DNA from 3 places in the Rhizobium sp. N122 genome. Region 2 is predicted to be linked to each of the others. Evidence: riboswitches for the same ligand, from Rfam matches in the RefSeq annotation. Region 2 holds a riboswitch; each other region holds the start of a gene.
What was found. A riboswitch is a leader RNA that binds a small molecule or an ion and turns the genes downstream of it on or off. The one in region 2 is predicted to bind thiamine pyrophosphate.
Positions count from the first base shown of each region.

Region 1: linked by a shared signal. The riboswitch ahead of thiM (hydroxyethylthiazole kinase) and the one ahead of ATY75_RS33765 (HMP/thiamine-binding protein) in region 2 are both predicted to bind thiamine pyrophosphate.
Region 3: linked by a shared signal. The riboswitch ahead of thiC (phosphomethylpyrimidine synthase ThiC) and the one ahead of ATY75_RS33765 (HMP/thiamine-binding protein) in region 2 are both predicted to bind thiamine pyrophosphate.

Region 1 covers NZ_LOKU01000067.1:116,860-122,468, forward strand. The annotation lists gene thiD (bifunctional hydroxymethylpyrimidine kinase/phosphomethylpyrimidine kinase) at 33-866, opposite strand; gene thiE (thiamine phosphate synthase) at 863-1,498, opposite strand; gene thiM (hydroxyethylthiazole kinase) at 1,495-2,298, opposite strand; TPP riboswitch at 2,347-2,443, opposite strand; gene ATY75_RS30075 (DUF1349 domain-containing protein) at 2,598-3,182, opposite strand; gene ATY75_RS30080 (ABC transporter substrate-binding protein) at 3,410-4,936, shown strand; gene ATY75_RS30085 (ABC transporter permease) at 5,159-5,609, shown strand, end outside.
Region 2 covers NZ_LOKU01000004.1:37,991-43,599, forward strand. The annotation lists gene ATY75_RS04040 (formate dehydrogenase subunit gamma) at 1-131, opposite strand, end outside; gene ATY75_RS04045 (LysR family transcriptional regulator) at 266-1,159, opposite strand; gene ATY75_RS04050 (metalloregulator ArsR/SmtB family transcription factor) at 1,231-1,572, opposite strand; gene ATY75_RS04055 (SDR family oxidoreductase) at 1,676-2,446, opposite strand; gene soxR (redox-sensitive transcriptional activator SoxR) at 2,590-3,054, opposite strand; TPP riboswitch at 3,317-3,430, shown strand; partial or broken gene ATY75_RS33765 (HMP/thiamine-binding protein) at 3,421-3,531, shown strand; gene ATY75_RS04065 (ABC transporter permease) at 3,549-4,355, shown strand; gene ATY75_RS04070 (ABC transporter ATP-binding protein) at 4,352-5,164, shown strand; gene ATY75_RS04075 (ABC transporter substrate-binding protein) at 5,229-5,609, shown strand, end outside.
Region 3 covers NZ_LOKU01000006.1:32,729-38,337, reverse strand. The annotation lists gene ugpC (sn-glycerol-3-phosphate ABC transporter ATP-binding protein UgpC) at 1-776, shown strand, start outside; gene ATY75_RS05925 (hypothetical protein) at 844-1,116, opposite strand; gene ATY75_RS05920 (GNAT family N-acetyltransferase) at 1,207-1,653, opposite strand; TPP riboswitch at 1,790-1,921, shown strand; gene thiC (phosphomethylpyrimidine synthase ThiC) at 2,015-3,841, shown strand; gene thiO (glycine oxidase ThiO) at 3,843-4,823, shown strand; gene thiS (sulfur carrier protein ThiS) at 4,814-5,011, shown strand; gene ATY75_RS05900 (thiazole synthase) at 5,014-5,609, shown strand, end outside.

The sequences.
Region 1 (5,609 bases), on a different contig from region 2:
TTTTGATGGAATGGGTGCGTCGATGTGGGCGCCTATCGGTCCACGCGCCAAAGCGCATGAAAATGCTGCACCGGCCCGTGGCCGGAGCCGACGGTAAGGCTGCCGGCGGCCGCGACCGCGCCGGCGAGGTAATCCTTGGCGATGGCGACAGCCTCTTCAGCCGAAGCGCCCTTGGCAAGCTCGGCCGCCAGCGCGCTCGACAGCGTGCAGCCGGTGCCGTGGGTGTTCTTGGTCGGCACCCGCTGGGCTTCGAACCAGTGCAGCCCGTCGGCGGCGGCCAGCACGTCGGGGCTGTCGTCGCTGTCGAGATGGCCGCCTTTGACCAGCACGGCGGCCGGGCCGAGCGCGCGCAGCTGTTCGGCCTGCGCCGCCATTTCCGCCCGGTTCGTCGCCACCGGCTGATGCAGCAGGGCGGCGGCCTCCGGCAGGTTCGGGGTCAGCAGCGTCGCCAGCGGCAGCAGGCGGCGGCTGAGCACATCGACGGCTTCGGGTGCCAGCAGCGCGGCACCGCCCTTGGCGATCATCACGGGGTCGATGACGATGGGGATGCCGCGGCGGTCGGCCGGTGCTGCGGCCAGAGCTGCGTCGAGGGCTGTGGCGACGGCCTCGGCGATGCCGGCATTGGCGATCATGCCGATCTTGACCGCATCGACGCGCACATCGGCAAAGACGGCCTTGATTTGATCGGCGACGAAGGGGGGCGGCACCAGATGCACGCCGGTGACCCCTTGGGTGTTTTGCGCTGTCAGCGCGGTCAGCACCGCCATGCCGTAGACGTCGCGGGCGGAGAAGGCCTTGAGGTCGGCCTGAATGCCGGCGCCACCCGAGGGATCCGAGCCGGCGATGGAGAGGACGTTGCGGATCATGCGCGGGCCTTTCGAATTTCTGCGGCGATGCGGCGTGTGGCGGCTTCCGGATCCGGCGCGCCGCAAATGGCGGAGACGACGGCAAGCCCGCTTGCGCCTGCGGCAAAGACTTCGGCCACATGGTCCGCCTTGAGCCCGCCGATGGCAACCGAGGGCACCGGCGAGGCCTTCACCAAGTTGGCAAGACCGTCAAAACCGATCGGCTGCTTGTGGTCGGCCTTGGTCGGCGTCGCAAACACCGGCCCGACGCCGGTATAATCGACGAGATCGGGATCGACGGCAGCAGCAAGCGCCGCGGTTTCGACCGACAGGCCGAGGATCATGTCGGGGCCGATCATCGCCCGCGCTCTCACCGCATCCATGTCCTCCTGGCCGATATGCAACCCATCGGCGCCGATGGCGATCGCCGCCTCGACATCGTCGTTGACGACGAGGCGGGCGCCGGTGCCATCAAGCGCCTGTTTCAAGGCGCGTCCGGTCTCGACCATCCCGGCCGTGCCGGCATGTTTGTCGCGCAACTGCACCATCGTCGCGCCGCCGGCAACGGCAAGGCGCGCGGTCTCGACCATGCCGATCCCGGCGCAGAGATCGGGGTCGAGGACGAGATAAAGCGAGAGGTCGAAAGTCTTCATGCCGCCGATATCCTTGCCCTGGCATCGAGCGTTTCGCCGTCGACCGCGTTCAGCGCGTCGAGGAAGCGCCAGGCGAAGGAGCCGGGACCGGCTGCGCCGAGGGCGGCATCCTCGCCGGCGATGGCGAAGGTTGCAAGGGCGGCGACCGTCGCGCCGAAGATATCCTCGGGCACGGAGGCGGCAAAGGCGCCGACGAGGCAGGTCAGCGAGCAGCCGAGCGCCGTGACCTGCGGCATTAAGGCCGATCCGCCTGTTATACGCACCGCCCGCTCGCCGTCGGTGACGAAATCGACCGCGCCGGTGACGGCGACAACCGCCTGCTGGCGCTCGGCCAGCCATCGCGCCGACCCTTCGGCCTGCTCGACCGGATCGCGGCTGTCGACACCTTGGCCGCGGCTCTCGCCGCCGGCGAGCGCGATGATCTCGGAGGCGTTGCCGCGGATGATCGTGGGCTTCAGCGCCAGCAGACCGGCAACCGCATTGCGGCGGAAAGCCGTGGCATAATGGGCGACCGGATCGAGTACCCAGGGCTTGCCGGCCGAGTTCGCCGCCTTCGCCGCCGCCTGCATGCCGTCGATCCATTGCGTCGACAGCGTGCCGATATTGACGGTCAGCGCACTCGCGATGCCGGCGAATTCGCCGGCTTCTTCAGCAGCATGGACCATGGCCGGCGAGGCGCCCGCGGCCAAGAGTACATTGGCGGCGACATTCATGGCGACATAGTTGGTGATGCACTGAACGAGCGGCGGCTTCTCGCGCATCGCCGTCAGCATGGCTCCTGGTGTGGTCCTGGTCTGCATGTTGCCCCTTTCAGGCGGGGGCGGGCACGGGGTCATTCGTGCGGTGAGCCGCGACCCCGAGCGACTCCCTCCGCCGGCATTATCCGGTTCAGGTTCGAAGGGTGCTTCTCAGCCCGTCTGTCGACGGGCGCCCCTGTCTCTCATCGCGCTCTTTTTCGCAGAGAACGGCGCGGATGTCATCTCGAAAATGACTGTCCTGCGACTGATCGGACATGACGCACGCGGGCAGCGTGACTGCTGCGGTTCTGCGTTAACGTTGCTGCGGTTGGCTCTAAGATAATCTGAGCATCGCCCAGCTCTTAGCTCAAATCATGCAGATCCGTCGTAACCGCCGGCCCAATCGAAAACGCCGAAAACCGCACCTCCAACCCGCTGCGCTCCGGCGTGCAGGCGGTCGGCCCAACATCATATCGGTCGGCAGCGGGGAACGGCGCTAACCGCAGCAGCGGCCAGCGGCTGCCGTCGCGGGAGGCCTGGATGCGCAGGGCGCCGTTGGCGACGGTGACGCGAATGTGGAAATCTTCGAGTTCCTTGAAGGGTTGCGACACCGACCAGTCGGACTTGCCGTCGGTGACGACGGTGCTGAGGAAGGCTTCGCCGTCGGTGAATTCGACGCCGGTTTTGACCCAGTGGTTTTCGTCGAGACGCACCATCAGGCCGGCCTGGTCGTAGAGGGTGCGGAATTCGCCCTGGATGCGGATCTGGGCGGTGAAGCTCTCGGGCGTGGGAAAGGCGAGGAAATGGCCGCTGTCGCGGGTGAAGCCGTAATAGGTTTCCCGCCAGAAATCGGTTTTCTCGCCTGTTGTCAGGGTGAGGGCGGCGTCGTCCACGCGCCAGCTGGCCGGTTCGTTCAGCCATTTTCCACCGTTGAAGTCGATGTTCATTCCACCCTCGCCTTGTTGACGCTCTGCCGCTGCCGATTCGTTAGGCCGCATCATGCGCAGCCTTCGCGCAGGTGGCCAGCCGAGGCCGGTGATGCGGTGCTCTTTCGCCATCCTGATCCTCGTCCCACGATATAATCCGTGGCTTCCGCTTGACACCACCACTTCATCTCTTATTCTGTTACAAAAAGATGAATTGCATAATAATGGAACTAAACGGGAGCCATCACATGAAAACGCTTGTCGCATTCCTGCTCGGCACTGCGCTTGTCGCCCTGCCTTCGACCCTCTTTGCCCAGGAAAAGGGCGGCGTCATCAATGTCGCGACGATCGGCGAGCCGCCGACGCTCGATCCGATGTCGTCGACGGCCGATCTCGTCGGCATCGTCACGCAGCATATTTTCGAAACGCTCTATACGTTCGACAAGAGCTGGAACGTCACGCCGCTGCTGGCCGAAAGCCTGCCTGAGATCAGTGCCGACGGCAAAACCTATACGATCAAGCTCAGGACCGGCATCAAGTTCCACGACAATAGCGATATGACCTCGGACGATGTCGTCGCTTCGCTCAGCCGCTGGATGAAGATCGCCTCGCGCGGCAAGCAGGTGGCCGGCTTCATCGACAAGATCACGGCTGCCGATCCCGCAACCGTCACGATCACGTTGAAGCAGCCCTACGCGCCGCTGACCTCACTGCTTGCCTTCAACAATTCGGCGGCGATCATCATCCCCTCGGAAAAGCAGGACGAGCCGATGAAGGAGTTCATCGGCACCGGCCCCTATATGCTGAAGGAGCGCAAGGCCGACCAGTATATCCAGCTCGTCCGCTTCGACGGCTACAAGTCCCGCGAAGGCGACAGCAACGGCTATGGCGGCGCCCGCCATCAATATCTCGATGAAATCCGCTTCGTGCCGGTGCCGGATCCGAACACCCGCGTCGAGGCCGCGATCTCCGGCCAGTATGATTATGTCGATTCGATCGCCGTCGAATCCTACGACAAGGTGAAGGCTTCCACAGCCTCGCAGCCGGTCATGCTGAAGCCCTTCGGTTATCCGGTGTTCGTCTTCAACACTAGGGAAGGCGTTGCTGCGAATGTCGAGGTCCGCAAGGCGATCCGCCAGGCGCTCAGCATGGAAGACATGCTGGCCGCCGCTTTCGGCAGCAAGGATTTTTATGCGCTCGACGGCGCCATCTATCCGAAGACATTCTCCTGGTCGACGGATGCCGGCGTCGAGGGCGCCTATAATGTCGCCGATCCGGAAGGGGCGGCGGCGGCCGCCAAGAAGGCCGGTTATAACGGCGAGCCGATCCGCATCCTGACCAGCCGCCAGTATGAATTCCATTACAAGATGGCGCAGGTCGCCGCCGAATATCTGAAGCTTGCCGGCTTCACCGTCGATATGCAGGTGGTCGACTGGGCGACGCTGACGCAGCGCCGCACCGATCCGAAGCTCTGGGATATCTACATCACCCACAGCCCCTTCCTTCCGGAACCGGCCCTCATCGGTTCGCTCTCGACCAGCTCGCCCGGCTGGTGGGATACGCCGGCCCGCAAGGCCGCTGTCGATGCCTTCACCTCCGAGGTGGACCCGACGAAGCGCGTGGCACTCTGGGCCGATGTCCAGAAGGCTATCTATACAGACGCGCCCTTCATGAAGATCGGCGATTTCAACGCCGTCTCGGCGAAATCGGTCAAGCTCGAAGGCGTCGATCCGGCCCCCTGGCCGTATTTCTGGAACGCTTCGATCAAGAAGTGATGGAGTGATTTCGGTGGCCGCTACTTGCTCCCTCATTCCTGTGCTTGTCACAGGAATCCAGCACGCCCAAGTCCTTGGGCGCGGAGGATTTCTTGAACCGATAAAGGTCAATCACGGCGCAGACGCGCCGTGGCTGGATCCCTGTGTCAAGCACAGGGATGAGGGAGGGCGGCGGATTCCGCTACGACACGGACATGGACCAAGCCGAGGAGCAATGTTCGGATGATCCGCTACATCCTCCAGCGCCTGTTCGGCATGATCGTCGTGATGTTTCTCGTCGTCACGATCGTCTTCGTCATCGTGCGGGTGACGCCGGGTGACCCGGCCGCCGTCATGCTCGGGCCGGATGCGACGCCGCAGGATATTGCCGATCTCCGAACCCGGCTCGGCCTCGATCAGTCGCTCGGCCTGCAATATGTCTATTATATCGGCCAACTGCTGCGGGGCGATCTCGGCCAGTCGATCTTCCTCAACATGCCTGTGACGTCGGCGCTGCTCGATCGGGCCGAGCCGACCTTCTTCCTGACGCTGTTTTCGCTTGCCATCGCGAGCATCATCGCGCTGCCGATCGGCATCTATGCCGCCTATCGGCGCGGCTCCTTCGTCGACCAGGCGGCAACGACGCTGGCGATGTTTGCCGCCAGCATCCCAAGCTTCTGGCTCGGCCTCATCC
Region 2 (5,609 bases):
TGCGGCACATAGCCGAATTCTTCCTGAACCTCGTGCAGAATGGGAAGCAGCGGCCCTTCGAGAAAGCGAAGCTCGGCGATGATGGCACGGGTGCGCGCTGTGATATCGCCTTCGGCGATATGAATGGTCATAAGGCAGCCCTCCCAGCCGCTTGCTCGTTACGGGAATGGCAGACTCCCCAGCCAATCACCATTCCATAACCAGCATCTCAGGGAAGCCGAGCGCGATCAATAAAGCTATCCTGTGGATCGATAGGTTTTTTCTATCAGAGTTCCTCATCCCGCACGAGCACCCGCGCTTCGTGCAGCAAGGCCGAAACGAGCGGCGTGAATGGTTCGCGGTAAGGCGCCACGAGCCCGACCAGATGATGCGCCTCCGGCTCGACGATCGGAATCATGCGGATTTCCACGGGAAAACCGAAAGATTTGGCAACATTGCGCGGCATGATGCTCGCCCAGCGTCCGGTTCGAACATGCGAGAACAGCACGATCATCGAATTGGATTCCAGCGTCGGATGCACACTCGCGCCTGCTTCCGTCAGGTGCCGATTGATGATTCGGCGGTTCTGCATGTCGGCGGTCAATAGACAAAGCCGAAGATCGCCGACCTCCTTCCAGGTCACATTGTCGCGATCGGACAGCGGGCTGCCTGCAGCCGTGATCAGATGGTAACGCTCGGCATAGAGCGGAACGCTGGTGACACGGCCGAGCGGTTCGTTTTCGAGATAGGTGATGCCGGCATCGATTTCGAGGTTTTCGAGCATGCTCAGCACCTGCAGCGAATTGCGTGAGACGATCGAGAAGGTGACGCCGGGATGCCGCTCCTGAAACGGCGTGGTGATGCGCGACAGCATGGCGAGCGCCGTCGGAATGGCGGCGAGACGGATATGGCCGGAAAGACCGCGGCGCGCCGCGCGCATCTCCTCGCGCATGGTGCGGGCGTCGCCGACGATGCGGCGAGCCCATTCCAGCACGCGCTGCCCCTCCGGCGTCAACCCCTGAAACCGCGAACCGCGCTGCACCAACATGACGCCGAGCTGATCCTCGAGCTGCCGGATTGCGGCCGACAACGTCGGCTGTGAAATCCCGCATTCTTCGGCGGCGCGGCCGAAATGTTTTTCATTGGCAAGGGCGATGAAGAATTCCAGCTTGTCGATCATCCGGTCTCCCGCTGCATCCAGCGTCCGGCCTCATCTTCGACATAGCAGCCGCGCTTCGCAAGGGATGGTCGCTAACAGTTTTCTGCAATCGGAAAAAGATCGAACAGCGATTCGAGGAAGGCCAGCACGCTGACATTGCCGATGCTGTAGTAAACCATCCTGCCCTGACGGCGGGTATTGACCAGGCCTTCGAGCCGCAAACGCGCGAGTTGCTGCGAGACCATCGCCTGCTGGATGCCGAGAATATTTTCGATTTCACCGACCGTCCGCTCCTGTTTCGCCAGTATGCAGAGGATCAGAAGCCGGGTGTGATGCGCCAAAGCTTTCAGCAGATCGCTCGCTTCATGGGCTTTTCCAGCGAGTATGTGCAAGTCCTGGCCGGTCATCCCCGGCTCCGGTTTGGGCAACGGCATTCGATATCTCGGAAGGGAGGCGATGTGGTAGATCAGCACAATAGCATATTCGCACAACCGAATTGGTCAATAGTGATGAAATGCCAAAAAAGGTCCAAGTAAATCAGCAGATAAGCTGGCCGCCATTGATCTCGAGGACTTGGCCCGTAATGTATCCGGAGAGAGAAGGAGCCGCCAGGAACAGATAGGCGGGCGCGCAATCCTCCGACGTGCCGAGCCGCTGCAGCGGGATGGATTTCCGGGTCTGCTCAAGCTTTTCCCTGGAGGAATAGCGCTCGTGGAAATCCGTCTCGATCGTTCCCGGCGAGACGCAGTTGACGCGGATGCCGTCCGGGGCAAGCTCGCGGGCAAGCGCCTTGGAATAGGTGGCGACGAACGCCTTCGAGGCCGAATAGATCGAGGAACCGGGGCTGCCGCCGGTCAGCGCCGAGATCGAAACGGTGTTGACGACGGCAGCACCCTCGGCCGCCTTCAATGCCGGCAGCAAGGCGCGCGTCAGCGCCACCACCGATGTCTGGTTGAGCCGGATGACCGCCTCATATTCCGCGTCTGTCAGCGTGGCAGCCGGGAAACGGCCGAGCATCGTGCCGGCATTGTTGACGAGCACATGCACCTTGTCGAAGAAAGCGAGAACATCTTCGGCAAATTGCGCCGCCCCGCCGGCGGCGGAGAAATCGGCATGCAGCAGCAGCGCCCGTCTTTCCGATTCGGCCGTCAGCAGGAAATCCGGCAGGTCCCGCCCCGGCTTGCGCCCGGTATGGACGATGACCTTCGCGCCGCAATCCAGAAACTGCCGAGCGACTTCGAGGCCGATGCCGCGGCCGGCGCCGGTGACGACGACATTGCGATTTTCGAACAGTCTGGGATGAAACACGAAGCCGTCCTCCTCGGTTGCGTCACTCGCCCTTAACATATGAGCACCGCGACCGAAAGAAAGGCAGGCATCGATCTTTCCGGCAGCTCGGTCTTTCCCGAAGAGACGCGGCCTCTCCCTGAAGCGACTGGTTCTCCCGCATACTAGTTTTCGGTCTCCAGCAGCCGCGCACCCGGTCCTTCCTTGCCGAGCCGGTCGCACGGATTGCGCAGCGGACAGCTTTCGATCGACAGACAGCCGCAGCCGATGCAGCCGGCCAGGCGGTCGCGCAACAGGCTCAGCCGACTGATTCGTGCGTCGAGATCGTCCTTCCATCGTGCCGACAGCGTCTGCCAGTCGGCGGCCGTCGGCGTGCGCCCCTGCGGCAGGGACTGGAACGCCGCCTGGATTTCCGCAAGCGGAATGCCGACGCGCTGCGCCACCTTGATGATCCCGAGGCGGCGAAGCACGTCGCGCCCGTAGCGCCGCTGGTTGCCGCGGGAGCGGATGCTCGAGATCAAACCCTTGGTCTCGTAGAAATGCAGCGCCGAGACGGCCAGGCCGCTGCGCTCCGCCACCTCGCCGACTGTCAGGAGCTTGCCGGGCGGCGCTGCCGGAATCCTATCCATCGCCTCTTGACCTCAATATTAGTTGAGGTTTTATAACCCTTGCGCCTGCAATCGTAAAGCCCGATCGGACGCCCGCGGGCGCACGCCGATATCGCCGCCTGAGGCAGCAAGCTGCGGTCCCGTTCCCGGCAGGTACGGGCCCACCGAGGAGCACCCGGGCGGGACCTCCGCTCGGGTGTTTCCCTTCATCAGATCCATTCCAACCGAGCGGACGGGTTTGCAATTTTGCGGTTGCGGGACGAAAACCCGGGTGATAGTTTCCGCCGAAATACAGGGGAGCTCCGTATTGCCGGGGCTGAGATGCGAGGTGCAAGCCTCTGGACCCTTCAAAGCTGATCTGGGTAATGCCAGCGGAGCGAGGTTCAGATGTTCTTAGACGAAGAAGTGTCACTCTATCCGATGCCGGACAATGTCGTCGGCATCATTCTCGATGCCGTCAAGGCGCTCGATCCCTATCGCGACCGGCTGCGCATCGAGGCCGAAATCAAACGCTGATGACACTGCCACGACCTTTGGATTCGCGCCTTGCCGCGCTCAGCGCCGCCCTGTACCGGGCATTGCCCGCCTTGCTCGCCGGCCTCGCCTTTCTGGCGGCATGGGAACTCTATGTCGGTCTTTCCGGCATCAAGCCCTCCATCTTGCCGGCGCCTTCGCGCATCGTCCTCCAGGGCTGGCTGAACCGCGCGGCGCTGATATCAAACACCTGGCCGACGCTCGGCGCTACACTCGGCGGTTTTGCCCTGTCGCTGGCCTTCGCCTTCGGCGCTTCGATCCTCATGGACTTTGCGCCTTTCATGCGTCGGGCCTTGCTGCCGATCTTCATCGCCAGCCAGACCCTGCCGCTGGTGGCAATCGCGCCGCTTGTCGTCCTCTGGTTCGGTTTCGGCCTCCTGCCGAAGATCCTGCTGGTGGCGCTCGTCACCTTTTTCCCGCTGCTCGTCGCCCTGCTGCAGGGCTATGAATCGACCGACCGCGACATCGCCGAACTCCTGAACTCAATGAAGGCGAGCCGCTGGCGCATCTTCCGCCTGGCGCGGCTTCCCTCCGCGCTGCCCTATTTCTTCGCCGGCTTGAGAATCTCGATCACCTATGCCGTCGTCGGCGCGATCTTTGCCGAATATGCCGGCGCCGCCAGCGGCCTCGGCATCTATATTCTCAACGCCAAGAACAATTTCCGTCCCGATCTCGTGCTTGCCGCCGTCGTCGTCAGCGCCGTGCTGACCCTCTGCCTCTTCGGCCTGACGCTGTTGATAGAGCGCCTCCTGATGCCCTGGCCGCCATCCGGGGAGCGGCGCCGATGAGCGACAAAATGGTTGAACTGCGCAATATCGCGAAATCTTTCGACGGCATGGAGGTGCTGGGCGATATATCGCTCAGCATCGCAAACGGCGAGTTCGTTTCGATCGTCGGCCCGTCCGGCTCCGGAAAATCGACGGTGCTGCGATTGCTGACGCAGGCGCTTCGGCCCGATTCCGGCACCGTGCTTTTCAACGGCGCGCCGCTGGAAGAAGCGCCGCATTCCTTCGCCTTCATGCCGCAGCGTGATGCGCTGATGCCCTGGCGCCGGATCATCGACAATGCCGCCCTCGGCCTCGAGGTAAAGGGCATGAGCCGTCGCGCGGCCCGCGCCGCTGTGGCGCCTTTGTTCGAGAGCTTCGGCCTTGCCGGTTTCGAACACCACTATCCCTCCGAACTATCCGGCGGCATGCGCCAGCGCGCAGCACTGCTGCGCACCGTCGTCCAGACCCAGGATATGCTGCTGCTCGACGAGCCTTTCGGCGCGCTCGATGCGCTGACGCGCACGCAGATCCAGGAATGGCTGCAGGGCATGTGGACCGAACACCGCTGGACGGCGCTGCTGATCACCCACGATGTCCGCGAGGCGGTGTTTCTCTCCGACCGCATCTACGTGCTTTCGGCCCGTCCGGCGCGTATCATCCGCGAATTCCACGTTCCCCTGCCCCGTCCGAGAAGCATTGCCGATCTCGGCTCGCCGGCGGCCCAGGCGATCGAAACCGAAATCCTGCAAACCCTGCTGCATCCGCTTGAACAGGATGATCTTAAGCCGGTCGGCCTGAAATCTGAATCCTGTTCTCATTTAAAGAGTTAGAGCATGATGCCGAGAACTGCTCACGCTTTTCGGCATCATGCTCCAGAGACCTGAGGAGGTCACCATGCTGCTTCTCACCCGTCGCCAGACGATCTTCGCCGCCATCGCGGCAAGCCTTGCCGGCCGCCCGGCCTTCGCCCAGTCGGCGCCCGCAAAGGCCCGCATCGCGCTCGACTGGACGCCGAACACCAACCATATCGGCATCTATGTCGCCAAGGCGAAGGGCTTTTATGCCGCCGCCGGCCTCGATGTCGAAATTCTTCCCTTCACCGACACCAGCGCCGGAACGCTGGTATCGAACGGTGTCGCCGATTTCGGCATCAGCAGCGAGATCGAGGCCATCACCCAGCGCGCCGCCGGCGGCGACGTGAAGATGGTCTACGGCGTCGTCCAGACCGAAACAGCGCGGCTGATTTTCAAGGGCGGACGCGACGACATCAAGAGC
Region 3 (5,609 bases), on a different contig from region 2:
TTGCGCTCCGTCTGCAGAAGCAGTCTGCCGATATCATCAAACAACGGCTGCAGGCGGCGGCCGAAACGCTTGACCTCGTGCCCTATCTCGACCGCTATCCGCGCCAGCTTTCGGGCGGCCAGCGCCAGCGCGTGGCGATGGGACGCGCGATCGTCCGATCGCCGCAGGTCTTCCTGTTCGACGAGCCCTTGTCGAACCTCGACGCCAAGCTGCGCGTGCAGATGCGCAAGGAGATCAAGGAACTGCACCAGCGGCTGAGAACCACGACGATCTATGTCACCCATGACCAGGTCGAAGCGATGACCATGGCCGACAAGATCGTGGTCATGCAGGGCGGCAAGGTCGAACAGATCGGCACGCCGCTGGAACTCTACGATCGTCCCCGAAATACATTCGTTGCGGCCTTTATCGGCTCACCGTCGATGAATCTGCTGAAGGGCCGCTACAAGGCCGATGGTGCGATCTTCGTCACCGAGACCGGCGACGAGATCGCGCTCGGCTTTAACCCGCAGGCGTCCGACGGGCAGGCCGTGCTTCTCGGCGTGCGGCCCGAGCACTTGTCGCTCAGCCCAAGCGGCCTCGACACGACCGTCAGCGTCACCGAACCCACCGGCCATGAGACGATGGTCTTCCTGCGCTACGGGTCCGGCGAGCTTGTCGCGGTGCTGTCCGACCGTCACGATTTTAAACCGGGGCAGGTCGCGACGATCGCCGCTCGGCCAGGAAAGCTTCATCTTTTCGATGCGGAATCCGGCAAGACATTGCGACCGGATTGAGCGGGCATCGCTTCAAAGGAGCCGCGAGGAGCGGGTCTGAAAGATCGCGACGGGCTTTAGCGGCGGCTCAGTTCAATTTCAGCTGCAAAATCAATTGTGCTGGAAGATCGTTGGCTATTGTCGACCCGTCGGTTTGGGCAAAGGCCATTTCGCCCTCCTGCCATGCATCATATTCCATGTCGATCCGTATCCCGCCGCGCTCAAGGACAGCCCAGGAGAAATCGAGGCCGCCACCCTTTCGGACGGACCAGCCGGCAGCCCCCAGCGTTTCGATGACCGCTCGCCAGCTTTCTTCCGATAGGCCGGAAAGACAAATCCGATCAGACATGCCCTCTTTCATCCCACAACGAGACAGGCTCCAAGTGGAATATCGGGGTCACGAGCCTCGAACCCATCCACCCGGATATGTAGGCCAATACAGCCCGAATCGCTACGCACTCGATTTGGAGTAGAGACCAAGGTTGTTGCCGACGGCGAATCCGCAACCCTGATAAAATTTCGACAAAGCACCGTCCCGCTGTGAGACCAACCAGACGCTGTTGCATCCTTCGGCCTTTGCTGTTTCGGAAACTGCCGACAGCAGCGCCGTCCCTATTCCCCGACCCTGCGCTTCAGGCAGCACCGAAAGCTCATCCAGATAGATGACCGGACCGGCATGGCGCCGCTGCCGTATGCCCAGCGCGATCCCCAGCACCTTGCCTCCGTCAATGGCCGCAAGGGCAATGGATTTGGGCGTTTCGAGCACGTTGTTTACATTTTCAATCGCCGCTTCAAGCGACCAATTCTCGTTCCACGGCGGTCCCGCATAGGCATTGACCAGCACACCGGCGGCGCCACTGAGATGTTCTCGCATAAGACGTTCAATCCGAAACGACATAATCCACCTGACGTTGAGTGAACTGACATTTGCCGCAGTTCGGCCAGTAACGCAACAGGCTCCGAGACGGGACGATATAAGCGGAACGACAAAGCTGTAAGCTTGACACGATCCGGGACGGCGCTTTACGACTATCGGCATTCACCAGGGGGGTCCCGGCAAGGGGCTGAGATACTGCTGGACAATCAGGCTTAGCCTGTTGTGGCGCAGTGACCCGTTGAACCTGATCCAGTTCATACTGGCGTAGGGACGGTGCAAGCGCTCGAAGGTTTCGGATTCACGCGTGGAATCTGTGCCGGCGTCTTTCCATCATTCCGGCTGATTGACTGGGTCTCCAACTTACAACTTGGAGCCTCAAACCATGACCATTGCCGCAAAAAACCTCACCCCGACCGTCACCACCGGCCCGCTGCCGGCTTCGCGGAAGATCCATGTTCCAGGAGATATCCACAGTGATATCCGGGTGCCGATGCGCGAAATCAGCGTCCATCCGACCGCCGGCGAGCCGCCTGTCGTCGTCTATGATTCCTCCGGCCCCTACACGATCGACGGCGCCGAGATCCGTATCGAGCAGGGTCTGCCCCCATTGCGCCGAGACTGGGTGCTGGCCCGCGGCGATGTCGAAGCCTATGACGGCCGCCATGTGCGCCCCGAAGATAACGGCTTCGTCAGCGGCGACCGGCTGACGCCGGAATTCCCGGGGCGGCGCCGGCCGCTGCGCGCCAAAGACGGGAAAGCCGTCACACAGCTTGCCTATGCACGGGCCGGCATCATCACGCCGGAGATGGAGTTCATCGCCATTCGCGAGAATCTCGGCCGCAAGGCCAAGGCGGAAGCGCTGGTGCGTGACGGCGAGAGCTTCGGCGCCGATATTCCCGATCATGTGACGCCGGAATTCGTCCGCCGGGAAGTGGGCGCCGGCCGGGCGATCATCCCCGCCAACATCAACCACCCCGAAAGCGAACCGATGATCATCGGCCGAAATTTTCTGGTGAAGATCAACGCCAATATCGGTAATTCCGCCGTCACCTCGTCGATGGCCGAAGAAGTCGAGAAGATGGTTTGGGCTGCCCGCTGGGGCGCCGATACGGTCATGGATCTTTCGACCGGCCGCAACATTCACAATATCCGCGAATGGATCATCCGCAATTCGCCGCTGCCGATCGGCACGGTGCCGCTTTATCAGGCGCTGGAAAAGGTCGGCGGCGTCGCCGAGGATCTCACCTGGGAAATCTATCGCGATACGCTGATCGAGCAGGCCGAACAGGGCGTCGACTATTTCACCATCCATGCCGGCGTGCGGCTGCATTACATCCCGCTCACCGTCAACCGCGTCACCGGCATCGTCTCGCGCGGCGGTTCGATTATGGCCAAGTGGTGCCTGCATCATCACCGTGAGAGCTTCCTCTACGAGCATTTCGAGGAGATCTGCGAGATTTGCCGGGCCTATGACGTCTCCTTCTCGCTCGGCGACGGCCTTCGCCCCGGCTCAATCGCCGATGCCAATGATGCAGCCCAATTTGCCGAACTCGAAACGCTCGGCGAGCTGACGAAAATCGCCTGGGCCAGGGATTGCCAGGTGATGATCGAGGGGCCCGGCCATGTGCCGATGCACAAGATCAAGGAAAATATGGACAAGCAGCTCGCCGTCTGCGGCGAGGCGCCCTTCTACACGCTGGGGCCGCTGACGACCGATATCGCCCCCGGCTACGACCACATCACCTCCGGCATCGGTGCGGCGATGATCGGCTGGTTCGGCACGGCCATGCTCTGCTACGTCACCCCGAAGGAGCATCTCGGCCTGCCTGACCGCAGCGACGTCAAGACCGGCGTCATCACCTACAAGATCGCCGCCCATGCCGCCGACCTTGCCAAGGGCCATCCCGCGGCGCGCCTTCGCGACGACGCGCTGTCGCGCGCACGTTTCGAATTCCGCTGGGAAGACCAGTTCAACCTCTCCCTCGACCCGGAGACGGCCCGCTCCTTCCACGATGAGACGCTTCCGAAGGAAGCGCACAAGGTGGCGCATTTCTGTTCGATGTGCGGCCCGAAATTCTGCTCGATGCGCATATCGCATGACATCCGCGCCGAAGCGCAGAAGGAGGGGCTGGACGCGATGGCGGCGAAATACCGGGAGGGCGGCGATCTCTATGTGCCGATCGAGACCTCCGCGCACGGGGCGGACTGACATGCGCGTGCTTGTCAAAGGGGCCGGCGTCGCCGGCCTCACCGTCGCCCGCGAGCTGCATGCCCGCGGTGCCGACGTCACGGTCTTCGACCCGCACCCGAACTTCGCTCATGCGGCTTCCTGGCTCGCCGGCGGCATGCTGGCGCCCTGGTGCGAGCGGGAAAGCGCCGATGAGGCGGTGCTGACGCGCGGCCTCGATTCCGCCGATCGCTGGGAAGCGATCCTGCCGGGCAGCACCGTCCGCAACGGCACGCTCGTCGTCGCCTCGACGCGCGACCATGGCGAGCTGAAGCGATTTGCCGGCCGCACGACCGGTTATCAATGGGTTGAGGAGAACGATATCGCCGCCCTTGAGCCCGCGCTCGCCAGCCGTTTCAGGCACGGCCTGTTCTTCCCACGCGAGGCGCATCTGGACCCGCGCCAGGCGCTGCGCGCGCTGAAAGAGCAACTGGCGGCAAACGGCGCCACCTTTACCGACGCAGCGCCGGACGACGACGATTTCTCCGATATCGTCGACTGCACAGGTGCTGCCCGCATCGGGCGAGAGCGCGATCTGCGCGGCGTCCGCGGCGAAATGCTCTATCTCCAGACCGAAGAGGTCACCCTCGCCCGGCCGGTCCGCCTGCTGCATCCGCGTTTTCCCGTCTATATCGTTCCCCGCGGCAACGGCCTTTTCATGATCGGCGCGACGATGATCGAGACCGATTCTGACGGCCCGATCACCGCACGTTCGCTGATGGAACTGCTGAACACGGCCTATGCGCTGCACCCGGCCTTTGCCGACGCCGCCGTCGTCGAAACCGGCGCCGGCATTCGCCCTGCCCTGCCCGACAATCTTCCGCGCGTGGTGCGGGAGGGGAAGATCGTCGTTTTCAACGGCCTCTATCGCCACGGTTTTCTGCTGGCGCCGACCATGGCGGCCGAAGCCGCGGATCTCGTTTTTTCCCAACAGCCGAAGCAAAGGAACACCCAATGCAACTGATCATCAATGGCGAAGCCCAGACGATCGCCGCCACAACGCTTTTGCAGCTTCTGGCCGCGCTCGACTACGAAGGCGACTGGCTGGCGACCGCCGTCAATGGCGAACTGGTCCATCGCGAGGATCGCGGCCAGCATATGCTGAACGATCATGACCGGATCGAAATCCTGACCCCGATGCAGGGAGGCTGAGCATGCTTGATCTTTACGGACGTCAAATCGCATCACGCCTTCTTCTCGGCACCGCCCGTTACCCCTCACCCGCCATCCTCGCCGAAGCCATCACGCGCTCTAAAACGGAGATCGTCACCGTATCGCTGCGCCGCGAAATGGCGGGCGGGCGCAATGGCGGCGCTTTCTTCGACATGATCCGAGCGCTCGGCGTTCACGTTCTTCCCAACACGGCCGGCTGCCACGGCGTCTCCGAGGCGGTGCTGACGGCAAAGATGGCCCGAGAAATCTTTCGAACCAACTGGATCAAGCTGGAGGTGATCGGCAATCACGACACGCTGCAGCCGGATGTTTTCGCGCTCGTGGAAGCGGCGCGCATCCTCACCGGCGAGGGTTTCGAGGTCTTTCCCTACACGACCGACGATCTGGTCGTCGCCGAGCGCCTCGTCGACGCCGGCTGCCGGGTGCTGATGCCCTGGTGCGCGCCGATCGGATCTGCGGCCGGCCCTCAAAACCTCGCCGCACTTCGATCGATGCGGGCGCATTTTGCAGACGTGCCGCTGATCGTGGATGCCGGCATTGGCCGGCCTTCGCATGCGGCCATCGTCATGGAGCTGGG